3 regions of the Bacillus altitudinis genome follow, and region 3 is predicted to be linked to each of the others. Evidence: predicted binding sites of a transcription regulator. Region 3 holds the regulator's gene; each other region holds the start of a gene.
The links. The regulator CtsR, encoded in region 3, represses protease genes until heat stress. The targets are predictions, from matches to a motif close to ATGGTCAATAAAGGTCAAACA.

Region 1: a site for CtsR is predicted at 3,219-3,239, ahead of ID12_RS11300 (ATP-dependent Clp protease ATP-binding subunit). Genes of this name have one in related genera too.
Region 2: a site for CtsR is predicted at 3,750-3,770, ahead of clpP (ATP-dependent Clp endopeptidase proteolytic subunit ClpP). Genes of this name have one in related genera too.

What each region holds. Positions count from the first base shown of each region.
Region 1 covers NZ_CP009108.1:2,243,596-2,249,343, forward strand. The annotation lists gene motA (flagellar motor stator protein MotA) at 1-482, opposite strand, end outside; gene ID12_RS11300 (ATP-dependent Clp protease ATP-binding subunit) at 1,045-3,150, opposite strand; gene ID12_RS11305 (YkvI family membrane protein) at 3,396-4,439, shown strand; PreQ1 riboswitch class I at 4,511-4,555, shown strand; gene queC (7-cyano-7-deazaguanine synthase QueC) at 4,714-5,370, shown strand; gene queD (6-carboxytetrahydropterin synthase QueD) at 5,371-5,748, shown strand, end outside.
Region 2 covers NZ_CP009108.1:348,368-354,115, forward strand. The annotation lists gene ID12_RS01780 (hypothetical protein) at 1-758, opposite strand, end outside; gene ID12_RS01785 (Fic family protein) at 834-2,066, opposite strand; gene ID12_RS19685 (helix-turn-helix domain-containing protein) at 2,503-2,586, opposite strand; gene ID12_RS01790 (hypothetical protein) at 2,636-3,274, opposite strand; tRNA gene ID12_RS01795 (tRNA-Arg) at 3,493-3,568, opposite strand; gene clpP (ATP-dependent Clp endopeptidase proteolytic subunit ClpP) at 3,821-4,417, shown strand; gene ID12_RS01805 (LOG family protein) at 4,473-5,051, opposite strand; gene ID12_RS01810 (MazG nucleotide pyrophosphohydrolase domain-containing protein) at 5,188-5,529, shown strand; gene ID12_RS01815 (SulP family inorganic anion transporter) at 5,558-5,748, opposite strand, start outside.
Region 3 covers NZ_CP009108.1:1,068,553-1,074,300, reverse strand. The annotation lists gene clpC (ATP-dependent protease ATP-binding subunit ClpC) at 1-2,014, opposite strand, end outside; gene ID12_RS05410 (protein-arginine kinase McsB) at 2,011-3,102, opposite strand; gene ID12_RS05405 (protein-arginine kinase activator protein McsA) at 3,107-3,664, opposite strand; gene ID12_RS05400 (CtsR family transcriptional regulator) at 3,679-4,143, opposite strand; rRNA gene rrf (5S ribosomal RNA) at 4,321-4,437, opposite strand; rRNA gene ID12_RS05390 (23S ribosomal RNA) at 4,499-5,748, opposite strand, start outside.

The DNA.
Region 1 (5,748 bases), 1.2 Mb from region 3:
CCAAGTACCCCTAGAGTCGGAGCGTATGTACCAGCTTGTGTAAAGATTAATGCGCCTGACTGATGTCTCTCCGACATGGCATCGACTTCTTCTGTTAAGACGTCGCGAATAAATTCAGCACTTTGACCGTCAACCGCCATGCTTAAGCCGTTCTTTAGAAAATCGTCATCGACTTCCTCAAGATTTGCCTCTAATGCCAAAAGACCTTCACGACGAGCAATTTGTGCCCAGTTTGAAAATAGAGGAATCATTTCTTGTATCGTTGGAAGCTTGCTATCTTTGAAAATTTTGCCGAATAATTTTGGTGTTTTCTTAATTTCACTAGATGGGAAGGCAATGACAACAGCTGAAATTGTCCCAACCACAATGATCAATATAGCCGCCGGGTTGATAAGAGCGGTTAGACTCACACCTTTCAAAACCATACCGACACTCAGTGCAATAAATGCTAAAATAATACCAATTAACGATGTTTTGTCCATTATCTCACCAAATCCTTTAACTATCTTTTTCTATAGTTAATATCGGTGTCTTCTAGAAGGGTTTTAGTCAGAATATAAAATTAAGACAGTTTATGTGAAGAAATTTTGACGAAAGCGCTTTCTGAAAGCCATAAAAAAAGAAACTCCCTCATATAAAAGGGAGTTTTCAGCGTGTAGCCAAACCCTCGCATTCTTTGTCAGTCCTGCGTGCTGGTGCTCACGAATGTTACATTCGCTCCGCGCCAGTACTCGTCCTTCCTAGACTGCAAAGGTTTTCTATCACGCTGAAAAGAAGACACAGGGCTAAAATCAAGTTCATTTTAGCCCTGTGTCAACAATCTGGAAACTTCATCTTTTTTGAGCTGTTTCATCTAAGAGCAATTCTTTTAATTTTTCTTCATGTATGATTTTAATCAAATCGTAGTTCCAATTGATCATGTGATCCATGTGTTCCACCTCTTTTTCTTTTATCGTAAAGGAAAAGAGGAGGGGGAGCGTCGGCGCTCAGATGGAATTTAGACACTGCCACATGATGGAGCTGAAGATCCTCCTTAGGATGTACTTAGCTCTTTTTCACAACAATTTCGTCATGTTCAACATCGACTGTAAATCCAGTAAGTTGTTCTTCTTCAAGCAAGATGTCCGTCATTTGATCCTCAACATGCTCTTGAATCGTTCTTCGTAACGGACGAGCCCCAAATGCTGGATGATAACCAAGTTCAGCGATTTTTTCTTTCGCTTCGTTTGTGACGTGAACAGTTAGATTTTGTTCTTTTAACTGCTCTGACAAATCTTTGAGCAGAAGATCCACAATTTTGACTAAATCGTCTTTATCTAATGAATCAAACTGAATGATGCTGTCAAAACGGTTCAAGAATTCCGGTTTGAAATAAGCGCTCAGTGAATCAATCAATGATTGTTCTTCGATGGCTTCTTTTTGTTCAGACTGGAATCCGACTTTGACCGCTTTTTTATCTGTGCTGCCAGCGTTACTTGTCATAATGATGACTGTGTCTTTAAAGCTGACGGTTCTGCCTTGGCTGTCTGTTAGACGGCCATCTTCCATGATTTGAAGGAACATATGCTGGACATCAGGGTGCGCTTTTTCGATTTCATCGAGCAAAATGATGCTGTATGGTTTTCTGCGAACTTTTTCCGTGAGCTGGCCGGCTTCATCATGTCCAACGTAACCAGGAGGAGAACCGATGATTTTGGACACGGAGTGTTTCTCCATGTACTCACTCATATCTAAACGAATGATCGCTTCTTTTGAGCCAAATAATTCTTCCGCTAATGTTTTAGACAATTCGGTTTTCCCGACGCCTGTTGGCCCAACGAAAAGGAAGGAGCCAGTTGGTCTGTGTTTTGATTTTAAGCCGGCTCTGCTTCTTTTTACGGCTTTCGCCACTTTTTCAACCGCATGTTCCTGACCAATGACGCGGGCTTTTAAGCGCACATCAATTTCTTTCATTTTTGTTTGTTCGTCTGCTTGCAGTTTGCCGACAGGGATACCTGTTTTTTGTTCTACAATCGACTGAATGTCCTCAGCTGTGACGACATGTTCTTTGACATTTGTTTTGTTTTGCAATCTCGCTTCAATCGCTTCTTCTTCGTCTCGAAGCTTCGCTGCTTTTTCATATCGTTCTTCATTTAAAGCAGCTTGTTTTTCAGCGGCAATTTGCGCAAGACGGTTTGTTAATTCATCTTCACTTACTGCATCAATGGAGAGATTCGCTTTTGAACCTGCTTCATCCATTAAATCAATGGCTTTATCTGGCAAGTGGCGGTCTTGAATATACCGCGAAGATAATTGAACACACGCTTTAATGGCTTCGTCAGAATAGGTGACACCATGATAGGCTTCATACTTATCTTGAATGCCTTTTAATATCTCGAATGCTTCATCCTGTGTTGGCTCATCAACGATGACGGGCTGGAACCTGCGTTCAAGGGCAGCATCTTTTTCAATTTGACGATACTCTTTTAATGTTGTCGCACCTACTAGCTGCAGTTCCCCTCGAGCTAGAGCTGGTTTCAAAATGTTTCCGGCATCCATTGACCCTTCGGCAGAGCCTGCGCCTACAAGAAGATGAATTTCATCAACGAATAAGATGATATTTTTACGGCTTTGCAATTCTTTGATTAATTGCTTCATCCGTTCCTCAAATTGACCACGTACACCTGTGTTTGCCACAAGTGAAGAGACATCTAATAAATAAACTTGTTTGTTCTTTAATTTATTTGGTACATCTCCATTTGCAATTTTTAGTGCTAGTCCTTCGGCTATGGCCGTTTTACCAACACCAGGTTCACCAATGAGGACAGGATTGTTTTTATTTCTTCTATTTAAAATCTCAATGACTCTTGTGACTTCTTCATCACGGCCAATGACAGGATCGATTAAACCAGCATGTGCGCCATCCGTTAAGTTCCGGCCAAGCTCGTCTAGCAAGCCTTTTTGTTTAGGCCGCTCTTGGCTCGTCGCATGTCCTGCTTGCTCAGAGAAGAATGAGCTGCCTCCGAAAAGGTTAGGACCCATTTTCATTTTTGACTGTTCCATCAAAGAGGTATAGCAGTCTTCACATAAAACCATTTGGCTACGGGACGAATTTACTTGCATATTCAGGCGAATCGTTGCTTCATTCACTTGACAATGTTGACAACGCATGAGCCATGACCTCCTTAAAATAAAGTTTGACTTTATTTGACCAATGAATGTTAAATAAAATGGTCTGTTGTTTGACCATCTTTGACTATAGTATACTCTGACCTATTTTGACTTTCAACTGTTTTGCTCATAGCTGAATGAAAAATCCTTTTTTGCATTTAATCATGGTTTGTCCTTCTTTTCAAGGAACTTGTCTCATAGGATAAAAAAGAGACAATCGAAAGTGATGGGTGCGGAGGGGTCATATGAAACGTTCAAATGAATCCGCTTTTCAGCTTGCCTTTGTATATGTAGGAACAGTGGTTGGAGCTGGGTTTGCGACAGGAAAAGAAATCGTAGAATTTTTTGTTCGTTTTGGCTGGATTGGATTGATCGGGATTTTGATTAGCGGTGTTATTTTTACCGGCCTTGGCGCAAAAATGATGCTGATTTCCAAACGAATTGAAGCGGAGTCTTATCAAGATATGAATCGGTTTTTATTTGGAGCTGCTGCGAGTCGATATATTAACATCGTCATGTTTTTTATATTACTAGGTGTTACGTCAGTGATGATTTCTGGAGCAGGCGCTATTTTTGAAGAACAACTTGGCATCTCAAAAGAATATGGTATTTTTTTAACGATTATTTTAAGTGTCATTGTCCTTTTTAAAGGGTCAAAAGGGTTATTTGGTGTCAATGTACTTGTCGTTCCAATGCTGATTTTCTTTTCGCTGATTGTGTTTCTAGACTCATTTGTGTTTAGTAGCGGTGAAAGCCACGTTCTGGGGCTGCAAATGGGAGAGGGCGAATGGATGTTGTCTGCGATTTCATATGGTGCATTTAATTTAGCGCTGTCTCAAGCCGTATTAGTGCCGGTCGCAAACGAAATGACATCCGAAGCCGTTATAAAAAAGGGAGCGGTGCTTGGAGGTCTGATGTTGACACTCATTCTGCTCGCCTGCTTTTTATCCCTTTCTTCATTAGAAATGCTGGAGGCGTATGATATCCCGATGGCTCAAGTGGTGTATCAAGTCGCAAACTCCATTCATCTCATCTATTTATTCGTGATCTTCGGTGAAGTCTTTACATCCGTTATAGGGAATTTATACGGTCTCGAAAGACAAGTGAGGGTGTATATCCGATTGAACAGTACGTATACGATATCCTTTATTCTTCTTTGCTGTTATGTGATCAGTAAAATTGGATACGGCACACTCATTTCAACGGTTTACCCTGTTTTTGGCTATGTCAGTATCTTTTTTATCCTCTTCCTTTGTCTGAAAAAAGTGCCTGCATCAGGTGATAAGTAAAGAAGGGATAGCTTGTACACCAATTATGTGGTACACTATCCTCTGTGAAAATTGAACAAAAATCCGTGAAAACGGGAGAGGTTCTAGCAAAACCCTCTATAAAAAACTAAGGACTTGCCGTATCCTTGGATGTGGCATTTTTTATTTTTTATGGCTGGGACACCTCATACACATGTAAAGGTGTCTTTTCTTTTGAGAAAATAGGGGTTTTCATGAACCTTTCAGATGCAGCTTTGTGCGGTGGTACGGGTCTGCAAAAGGAGGAAAAGGAAAAATGAAAAATGAAAAAGCGGTCGTTGTCTTTAGCGGGGGACAGGACAGTACGACATGTTTACTATGGGCACTTCAACAATTTAAAGAGGTTGAAACGGTAACCTTTCATTATAATCAGCGTCATCAAGAAGAAATTGATGTCGCCAAAAGAATTGCTGACAAGCTAGGTGTGAAAAATCATCTATTAGATATGTCTCTTTTAAATCAGCTTGCACCAAATGCCTTAACAAGAGATGACATTGATATTGAAGAAAAAGAAGGAGAACTGCCTTCCACATTTGTTCCGGGGAGAAACTTAGTTTTCTTATCCTTTGCATCCATTCTTGCGTATCAAATTGGAGCACGTCATATTATCACGGGTGTGTGCGAGACAGACTTTAGCGGCTACCCAGATTGCCGAGATGAGTTTGTGAAATCTTGTAACGTCACGGTGAATTTGGCAATGGAAAAACCATTTGTCATCCATACGCCGCTCATGTGGCTGAATAAAGCTGAAACGTGGAAGCTGGCTGATGAACTGAATGCGCTAGATTTTGTGAAAAATGAAACACTCACTTGCTATAATGGCATCATTTCTGATGGCTGCGGGGAATGTCCTGCATGTAAGCTTCGGAAAAATGGCTATGACACTTATATGGACATGAAGGAGGCGAACTAAATGCTTTCTCAAATCTATCCACAGACGAATCACCCTTTTTCGTTTGAATTAAATAAAGATATGCATGTATCGGCAGCCCATTTTATCCCGAGAGAAGATGCTGGCGCTTGTAGCCGCGTACATGGTCATACGTATACGATTAACATTACGATTGCAGGAGATCATCTAGATGATTCAGGTTTCCTTGTGAATTTTAGCACGCTAAAAAAACTCATTCATGGACAGTACGACCATACACTGCTCAATGACCATGAAGAATTCTCATCGAATGATCCATATGCGATGCCAACCACTGAGGTTGTCGCAAAGACTGTGTATGATAAAGTGGCCGCATATTTAACGACTTTAGCGAACAAACCAGTATGTGTTCAAGTTTTT
Region 2 (5,748 bases), 720 kb from region 3:
ATAATGTGAAAATCTCCACCAAATTCAATCCGATCGAACATAATGTCATACTCTTCTTTATCTATTACACCAATTGCAAATAATTTATTTATCTCAGTCTTTTTTGAGGTTTGATCTTCACTTATATTTTTTTCTCCGGGATAAACTGTAATGCTTATACAAGAACTACTTAACTCCTCTGTAGTTGAAGATGTATTGATAACTAGAGGAAATCTCATAAGATCTATAGATTTCCCTAGTTTACTAACGTATGGCGAAAATTCAAGTCCTGATTGAAACCCCCTCTTTTTATGTCTATTTGTTTCTGTTGGGTGAATTGCACAAAGAGAACGGATATATTCAACAAATTGAGAATCACCTGAAGTATTCATTCCATACTTTCTTCTAAAATCATCCAAAACAAAGAAATCATTAACCTGAGGTTTTTTAAACTCTTCTTTGGATAAATTTGCAATTAATTGATTTGTTATCATTTCTATTTGGCTTGCATAATTGAGTAATTCAATAAATTTAAATTCAACATAATCTTTTTCAAAATCAATTTTCATTTCGCTACTATTCAGATACATGCCAATTTCTTTTACTCGAGTTAAACAAGCCATTAAAAAATTCCATTTGTATTGTTCCTGTATGATTTCCCCTTTATTATTTTTAATCCCCGTAGCATTTTCAGAGTAGCCATTTTCTAACAATCGTTTGTTGACTTGCTCAACGATACTGATATCAAGATTACATCTGAATTCTGTACTTTTTTTCATAAACGTTTACCCCATTGAGTTTACTTTAATAATACCACCTAGTTAAACCTTTTGCGGAACAAAAAACTCATTGTTTTAAACTCTAAGTGTATTCTCCAGAAAACCCTCATCTACTTTAAATGCTTTAGGTCTTAGGCTAACTTGTTCTATATAACCTTCTGACTCTAATTCGCTCACTATTTTATCCACTTTATATCTCGTTATATTAACAGCATCCATTAGTTTCGTTATTGAAATATTAGCATCATTATTTACAAACACAGAAATATCAACCATAAATTTTAATATCAACCACTTGTCTCGGCTACTCTCTACAAAATCTTCATTAAAGAATTTTGCTATTCTCTCACGTTTTCCCAAACTTATTTCTAAATCCTCTATAATCTCTTCTTGGCCCATAGATAATAATTCAAGCATATCCATTAAATAAAATGTAAGTTCTCCTTTATTCAATGGATTGGGTACTCCTTCAAGTGCCTTATAATACTTATTTTTATTCTTATTAACAGCATATGAAAATGTTATAGCGGAGTATCTCTCAAGATATCTAGATAAATAACTGCAAACCAATAATCGCCCTGTTCTTCCGTTTCCATCATAAAATGGATGTACATACTCATAAAAATAGTGAGCAACCATATAACGATATAATTCAGGGTGTTCATCATCTTCCAAATATGTTATAAGTGTATTTAAACACTCTATTATTTTGTCCTCGGTACTAACTCCTATATGTGTGATCGATAAACCATTGTTTACCTCAACATAACCTTTTCGGAACAACCTACCGTCGGGCTCATTACTACTTTCAATTTCCTTCGAAACTAAATCATCATACAATTCTCTAAAATCCCGCACAGTTTTAAACGGTTCAATATCATCGATAAACAAATATGTTTTCATAAGACCCGTAAAACGTTTGTTAAGATTTTCCGATCTATTTACTCCTTCTAATACACTTTCCAGTTCTTTTTTTGTACTTCTTATCCCTTCAATTTCATTGTTACTCTGCGCTTCATTAACAATCATTTTATGAAAATATGGTTCTAATATATATTGCGGCAGTTTCGCAATTAATGATGAGATTCTTGAACTATTTTTTAACACCTTATTATTTAATTGCATCAAATATGGTATGTTAACGTAAAATAAGGAGTGATGACACTGAGTAAGTTTACCTTTTCTAAATCCTTGCACAGATAATGGGGTTAGATAGGAACCATAACTATTTATTCGCTTTTTATATTCTTCTTCGGCAAATTGTTCACCTTTCTTATAAAAAAGCTTTGTTAATTTTTCATATTCCACAATTCCAACCTCCCTTATTTTAAATTATGCCCATTTTTTAAAATTATATAACTTGTAACGTGATTTTAAAACAAATTATTTTTCGTTTTCAAATACTAGACCCTGACATTATAAAAATCCCCTAAAAATATTAATTCTTTTCACATAGCTGCTATTCAATGTTTTAAACCGTAATCCATCAGATATAATCATAAAACTTCTTTGCGCTTATATGATAAGTCCATTTGGAGTTTAATTTCACCGCTGTGCCAAAAGGCAAGACAGAACGTTGCAATCCAACACGTACAAATTGTTCTGATTTCCCCAGAATCTCAGCTGATTTTTTACATATATCGCCTTATCGGTATTATCCTTACTTATTTCATCATTATGCTCAAAGGAAGTCATCCTAAGAACTGAAATACTTTACCTTCCTATTTTATATATATTTGTTTTTTTATGGTAAATATTCACTTATTAAGGATTTCCCTATACCTGTCATCTTTGACAATTCAGCCTGTGAAATATTTGTTTCGTCCATAGCTTTTCTGAGAACTTTTGCAAAACTCTATCCACCTATCTCCTCTCTGCTATTTCTTTTTTATCCATTCCATATCCTCTTTTGTCCATCCCTCTGGTAATCCATTTGGGAATGGATCATCGGCATACACTGACTTCAATAGAACCTCGTCATATTCCTTCGTTTCCGAATCCATATGGGCATACATATGAGCGTATAGCTCTAATTGCTGTTGCACATCCACCATAACGAGATTCACACCCATAGGCTGTGATTTCAGTTTCATGCCACAATTCCCCATATAAGACCAAATTGGGCTATAAAACTTACGCCCTCCATCCACAAGATCATACGTGATTCTTTTGTCTTTTTTCTCGACCTGTTCATCATCAAATAGGCGACCTGTATGACGCTCGACGTTGATATGCGGAAGCTCATACTTAATGTCGTACACTGATGTTTCGCCCTTCATTTCACTACTGTGCTTCGTTTCTTCCATTTCAATTAAAGAACGGTTTCCGCTTTTCTTGTATGTCAAATAACTATCGACCATATTCGTCGGAACTTCAAAATCAAATGCAGGCGCAACCTTTCCGCCGATTTCATTTTCATAATGAAGATTCACTTCCCTTTCAAAGCCATAACCTGTTTTCTTTCTTGGAATTTGATTAATAGGTATACTTAACTGTTCATAAAACACCTTTCCCATCAAAGGCGTTTTTTCTGTCATACAAGGATGTTGTCATGACAGCTTCTTACTTTTCTCCACATCTCAAAAGATCCACAAATGGAAAATTTGTATAAAACGTAACATTATCGTTTACTCACTTTTAATTCCACCCACATAAAAAAGCTAAAAACCCTTTATTTCAAAGGGTTTTTAGCTTTTTCACAAATTATAAATCCAATCCTATCGGATACTATAGACGCGCTCGGAGGGATTCGAACCCCCGGCAGACGTGGTACCGGAAACCACCGCTCTATCCAACTGAGCTACGAGCGCACGATATGTTTTTAAACGTCAGCATATCAAATTATAAGGGAAATGCTGCAAGAAAGCAATGATTAATCGCTATCCCTGTCGATGCATTTTCTTCATTCCCATACATATACTCATATGATGGTTTGAAGTGGAAGAGTTTTGGGGAAAATGGATAGGGGTATTTGATTTTAGGTCAGCATTTTGTTTGACCTTTATTGACCAAAAATGTATCATTGAATTACATACTTACCTAAAAGGTGAAGGAGGAACATTATGAATTTAATACCTACAGTCATTGAGCAAACAAATCGTGGGGAAAGAGCTTACGACATTTATTCTCGTCTTTTAAAAGACCGTATTATCATGCTTGGTTCTGCGATCGATGACAATGTTGCCAACTCCATCGTATCACAGCTTCTCTTCTTAGAAGCCGAGGATCCAGAAAAAGATATTTCTATCTACATTAACAGCCCTGGCGGTTCGATCACAGCTGGTATGGCCATTTACGATACGATGCAATTTATTAAACCAAAGGTATCAACTATTTGTATTGGTATGGCTGCATCTATGGGTGCGTTCCTGCTTGCTGCTGGTGAAAAAGGTAAGCGTTATGCCCTTCCAAATAGTGAAGTGATGATTCACCAACCACTAGGTGGTGCGCAAGGTCAAGCAACAGAAATTGAAATTGCGGCAAAACGAATCCTTTCTTTACGCGATAAACTGAACCAAGTACTTGCTGAACGTACTGGTCAGCCAATTGAAGTCATTGAGCGCGATACAGATCGTGACAACTTCAAAACAGCGGAAGAAGCACTTCAATACGGACTCATTGACAAAGTCTTGACCCGTAATACAGAAGAACAAAAATAATCACAAAACAAACCGTCTGCTCTTTGAACAGACGGTTTTTTGTTATGCATCTATTTTAAGACAGCTCCGTCCATTTCTGTTGAAGAGTTGGTGTTTGATAAGAAGCCATCTGTGAAATCAATTCTTTCGGTTCTCCAGAGGCATGTAGTAATTGAAGGTGTGATTCATTCGAAAAACCTTCCTGTACACTAAACTTCACCATGTCTATGAGCGGATTGAAATAGTCATTCACTTGATACAATCCGATTGGCTTTTGATGGATGCCAATTTGCGCCCAACATAGCACCTCAAATAATTCTTCATATGTACCAAAACCACCTGGCATGGCAATAAACCCATCGGCCAGCTCGCTCATTTTCGCTTTTCGTTCATGCATCCCTTTGACTTCAATCAATTCGGTTAGCTCTTGATGCACAACCTCTCCTCTAAAAAGCCCTTTTGGCATGACTCCGATCACTTGCCCGCCGTTTTTCAATACCTCATCCGCTATAGCTCCCATTAAGCCAATTCGTGAGCCACCGTATACAAGGCGGATTCCTTGCTCTGCCATATAAGCCCCTAGCTCGACAGCTTTTTGTTTGTAGATGTCATTCACACCTGGATTCGAACCAGCAAACACACAAATCGTTTTCATCAAAACAGCTCCATCTCTCTCTATGATTTCTTCACCCACTCATTCTACTATAATTCATTGTAAAGAAACAGCCGCTCTATCTATATATAGTGTAAAATCAGAAGGTGAACACCATATAAGGAGCTGTATAAAGAGAATGCAAACAACTGAAATGGAAAAATGGATCAAAGATTTCTACAAAATGAGAAATTGGACAGAATACGGGCCGTTTATCAGGTTAGGTTTCCTGATGGAAGAAACAGGAGAACTCGCTCGTGCAGTCAGGGCGGTCGAAATTGGACGCGATCGACCTGATGAGAAAACACAGGAGGACGCCGCGTTAAGAAAGGACCTTATTGAAGAAATGGGAGATGTCTTAGGAAATCTACTTGTTCTAGCTGATCTCTATGATGTAACAGTAGAAGAGGTCTTCTCTTCCCATCAACAGAAACTCACACAACGGTTTTCTAGTGAAAAAGAGCAGGTAAAAAGCCCGTGACCGACATGTCACGTGCTTTTTTAGCCTTTTATAGCTGCTGTGGTGAAATATCATCCGTTCGTTCAAAGAAATGCTGTTTTCCAATGTGATGGAAAAGACCGGTACGATGCAAAAGCTCTTTTGGCTGTGATTGAAGCCCTACAATCATCAATTTTCCATTGTGATGCTTTAAACGATTAGAAATGTTCATCAGAACCGCTTCTGCTGAGGTGTCCATAT
Region 3 (5,748 bases):
CATATTTATTGCGCTTCAGCTCACTAGCTCCAACGTTTGAAGTCATAATCAAAATCGTATTTCTAAAGTCAACAGTACGACCTTTAGAATCAGTGAGACGACCATCTTCTAATACTTGAAGTAAGATGTTAAACACATCAGGGTGTGCCTTTTCAATCTCATCTAGAAGCACGACAGAATACGGCTTTCTTCTCACCTTTTCAGTCAGCTGACCGCCCTCATCATAGCCCACATAGCCTGGAGGTGATCCAACAAGTCTTGAAGTCGAGTGTTTTTCCATGTACTCAGACATATCAATACGAATCATCGCTTCTTCATCACCGAAGATAGACTCGGCGAGTGCTCTTGCAAGCTCAGTCTTACCAACACCTGTTGGCCCTAAGAAAATAAAGGAGCCAATCGGACGTTTCGGATCTTTTAGTCCAGCACGGGCACGTCTTACAGCTTTTGCAACAGCAACAACTGCTTCATCCTGTCCAATGACGCGAGAGTGGAGCAATTGTTCCATGTTTAGAAGCTTATCTGTTTCTGTTTGAGCAATTTTCGAAACAGGTACTCCCGTCCAGCTAGAAACAACCATTGCGATATCATCCACAGAAACCTCTGAATTCTCTTGTCCCTGCTTTTCTTTCCAAGATTTCTTCGTCACTTCTACCTTTTCACGCAAACGTTGCTCCGTATCACGAAGAGAAGCGGCTTTTTCAAATTCTTGACTTTGAACAGCTGCATCCTTTTCCTTGCGTACTTCATCCAGCTTTTGCTCAAGTTCCTTTAGATTAGGCGGTGTTGTGAAAGAACGTAAGCGAACTTTTGAACCCGCCTCATCAATTAAGTCGATCGCCTTATCTGGAAGGAAACGATCGGAGATATAACGATCAGAAAGCTTTACCGCCGCCTCAATGGCTTCATCTGTAATAGACACACGGTGATGTGCTTCATAACGGTCTCTAAGCCCTCTTAAAATTTGAATACTTTCATCAACAGACGGCTGATCCACTTGAATTGGCTGGAATCGACGTTCAAGTGCAGCATCTTTTTCAATATATTTACGGTACTCATCTAACGTTGTTGCCCCGATACATTGAAGCTCACCACGTGCTAAAGATGGTTTTAAAATATTAGAGGCATCAATCGCACCCTCTGCTCCTCCTGCACCAATCAGTGTATGAAGCTCATCAATGAAGAGAATGATATTTCCAGCCTGACGGATTTCGTCCATGACTTTTTTCAAACGATCCTCGAATTCACCACGATATTTCGTTCCCGCTACAACGGTTCCCATATCAAGTGTCATGACTCGTTTATCACGCAGAATTTCAGGCACTTCGTTGTGAATAATTTGCTGTGCGAGGCCTTCTGCGATCGCTGTTTTACCAACACCAGGCTCTCCAATCAGCACAGGGTTATTCTTTGTTCTTCTACTTAATACCTCAATGACACGCTGGATTTCTTTGCTACGGCCAATCACAGGGTCCAAGCTGTCCTCTTTCGCAATAGCCGTTAAGTCTCTTGCCAGGCTATCTAAAGTTGGTGTATTGGCATTGCTATTAGATCCTGCCGCAGATGCACCCGTTTCATTGCTGCCTAGAAGCTGCAATACTTGCTGGCGTGCTTTATTTAAGCTCACTCCGAGGTTATTTAAAACACGGGCAGCTACACCCTCTCCCTCACGAATAAGACCTAAAAGAATATGTTCTGTTCCTACATAGGAATGACCCAGCTTTCTCGCTTCATCCATAGAAAGCTCCGTAACCTTCTTCGCTCTAGGTGTGTAATGAGGAATAGCTTGAGACACCTCTTGCCCTCTTCCAATCAAGCTCTCGACTTCTTTTTGGATTTTATCTGAAACAAGGCCCAGTGCTTCTAATGCTTTTGCGGCGATGCCCTCACCTTCACGTACAAGACCAAGTAAAATATGCTCTGTTCCGATGTTCTTATGGCCTAGGCGAATGGCTTCTTCTTGTGCAAGTGCTAATACCTTTTGAGCTCTTTCAGTGAATCTTCCAAACATCATATCGTTTCATCCTCCTGTCCATTCCTATGCATTTCTAAGCGCAGCCTTTCTCTGATAATTGCTGCTCGTTTTATATCTCTTTCATTTGGTTCCAAGGCTCCTCCTGAATATTGCTGAAGGAAGCCAGGCTGTGTCAAAATCATGAGTTCATTCAGTATATTACTTGAAAGCCCCTTAATGATACCTAAATCAATTCCAAGTCGCACATCTGACAAACACTTAGCCGTTTCCTTAGATTCAATCATGCGGCAATTAGCCAAAATCCCCAAGGAACGGTACACTCTGTCTTCAAGTTCAATTTTAGACGTCTGATATAATGCCTTACGTGCAGATCGCTCTTGTTCAATGAGCTGTGCCGTCACACTATTCAAATCATCTACAATATCTTCTTCTGATTGACCCAGTGTCATTTGATTTGAAATTTGAAAGATGTTTCCTATTGCTTCGCTACCCTCACCATAAATTCCTCTGACCACAAGACCTAATTGATTAATTGCAGGAATAATGCGATTCATTTGTCTTGTCAGGGCTAATGCTGGTAAGTGCATCATGACTGAAGCCCTAATACCTGTACCTACATTGGTCGGACAGCTCGTTAAGTATCCTCGCTTTTCAGAAAACGCATAATCCACTTGCTCTTCAATCCAGTCATCTATTTGGTTAGCTGCTTTTAGTGCATTGGCCAGCTGAAATCCTGGGAACAAGCATTGAATACGAATATGGTCTTCCTCATTCAGCATGACACTGATTTCTTCATTTTCTGAAAGCAAACAGCCGCCAAATCTTGATTCTGCTAAATTGGGGCTAATCAAATGCTTTTCAACAAGTACCCTTTTAGCCAAAGGCTGCGTTTCATTCATTCGAATCAGAACAAAGTTTCCAATGTCCTTCACTTCCTGGCTCACAAACTTTTGCTCGAATTGCTGAAGAACAGCTTCAGCCTCCTCTTGAGAAAACTGAGTTGGGAAACGAACATGCTCTAGGTTGCGTGCCAACCGAATACGACTGCTTAGAACAATGTCACTTTCTGGTCCTTTCTGTTTCATCCATTGACTTAATGCGTCTTGAATAAAATGCTGGAGCGACATGTCGTTAATCTCCCTCCCTCTGCTGAGATTGCTCATGCTCTAATGCACGAATTTGATCTCGAACTTCCGCTGCTTTTTCAAACTCTTCCTGTTCAATCAGCTGCTTTAGTTCTTGCTGCATTAACTCAAGTTTCCGGCGAACATGCAGACTGCCGGCAATCCGTTTAGGGACTTTTCCATTATGGACTGTATTTCCACTATGGACTTTCCTTAAAACAGGATTTAAATACTGATCAAAGGTTCGATAACATTCTGCACAGCCAAAACGGCCTGTTTTCCTGAATTGCTGAAAAGTTAAGCCACACTTAGGACATTGATCCACTTCTCTTGCCTCTTGAAAAATAGATGATCCTTTATTCGCACTTGTGGTAAAGCTAGGATCAATATTCAATAAGCCTGATAATAAGTTGTGAATCGAGAAACCTTGGTTTCCACTCATAGCATATGAATCACTGTTTTCTTTTGCACATTGTTCACATATGTGCATTTCTTGTTTTTCTCCATTTATTACTTTCGTAAAGTGAAAAGTGGCTGGTCTCTCATTGCATTCTTGACAAATCAATCTTTTCACCCGCTTTACTTTAATTTCAAAGCATTTAACATCGCTTTCATCATCCGAGCTCTCAGTTCATCTCGTTCAGGTAAATCAATGTGTAAAACAGAACGGTCCATGACACTAATCATCATCTTTGCTTCTCTTTCGGATAAAATGTTGTTCTCAACAAGACGCATGATGATATGATCAGATGCAGCCTGTGATAAACGATGATATATTTGGGAAATAATGTTGTTCAATAAATCGACTTCATCATTCATTTTGACTTTAATGATACGGATATAGCCACCGCCGCCACGCTTACTTTCGACGATATAACCTCTTTCGCTCGTAAAGCGTGTATTGATAACATAGTTAATTTGTGAAGGTACGCATTGAAACTTATCTGCAATTTCATTGCGTTTAATTTCTAATATTTCTCGACCATTCTGATCCAAGACTTCCTTCAAATACTGCTCGATGATATCAGAAATATTTTGTGCCACTCCGCCTCCTCCTCCATTGACTTTGACTATATTTGACTTTAATCTTACTATAAATTTTTTCGATCGATTTTTCAAGATAATCGCTCAACTAACAATATTATTTCCACATTTATCTGGTGCCAAACGTCCCAAAAACACAAAAAAGACCAGTTCCGACTGGAACTGATCCTTTGAAAAGCTTGGCGGCGTCCTACTCTCACAGGGGGAAACCCCCAACTACCATCGGCGGCTGAAGAGCTTAACTTCCGTGTTCGGTATGGGAACGGGTGTGACCTCTTCGCTATCGCCACCAAACCTGATGGAGAGAATGTTCTCTCAAAACTAGATAACAACGTTCATTTTTCACATTAGAATATAGGTTAAGTCCTCGATCTATTAGTATCTGTCAGCTCCACGTGTCACCACGCTTCCACCTCAGACCTATCAACCTGATCATCTTTCAGGGATCTTACTTCCTTGCGGAATGGGAAATCTCATCTTGAGGGGGGCTTCATGCTTAGATGCTTTCAGCACTTATCCCGTCCGCACATAGCTACCCAGCGATGCCCTTGGCAGAACAACTGGTACACCAGCGGTGCGTCCATCCCGGTCCTCTCGTACTAAGGACAGCTCCTCTCAAATTTCCTGCGCCCGCGACGGATAGGGACCGAACTGTCTCACGACGTTCTGAACCCAGCTCGCGTACCGCTTTAATGGGCGAACAGCCCAACCCTTGGGACCGACTACAGCCCCAGGATGCGATGAGCCGACATCGAGGTGCCAAACCTCCCCGTCGATGTGGACTCTTGGGGGAGATAAGCCTGTTATCCCCGGGGTAGCTTTTATCCGTTGAGCGATGGCCCTTCCATGCGGAACCACCGGATCACTAAGCCCGACTTTCGTCCCTGCTCGACTTGTAGGTCTCGCAGTCAAGCTCCCTTGTGCCTTTACACTCTGCGAATGATTTCCAACCATTCTGAGGGAACCTTTGGGCGCCTCCGTTACATTTTAGGAGGCGACCGCCCCAGTCAAACTGCCCACCTGACACTGTCTCCCTGCCCGATAAGGGCAGCGGGTTAGAAGGTCAATACAGCCAGGGTAGTATCCCACCGATGCCTCCACCGAAGCTAGCGCTCCGGTTTCCAAGGCTCCTACCTATCCTGTACAAGCTGTACCAACATTCAATATCAGGCTGCAGTAAAGCTCCACGGGGTCTTTCCGTCCTGTCGCGGGTAACCTGCATCTTCACAGGTACTATAATTTCACCGAGTCTCTCGTTGAGACAGTGCCCAGATCGTTGCGCCTTTCGTGCGGGTCGGAACTTACCCGACAAGGAATTTCGCTACCTTAGGACCGTTATAGTTACGGCCGCCGTTTACTGGGGCTTCAATTCGCACCTTCGCTTACGCTAAGCGCTCCTCTTAACCTTCCAGCACCGGGCAGGCGTCAGCCCCTATACTTCGCCTTACGGCTTCGCAGAGACCTGTGTTTTTGCTAAACAGTCGCCTGGGCCTATTCACTGCGGCTTCTCGGGGCTTTAACACCCTAAGAAGCACCCCTTCTCCCGAAGTTACGGGGTCATTTTGCCGAGTTCCTTAACGAGAGTTCTCTCGATCACCTTAGGAT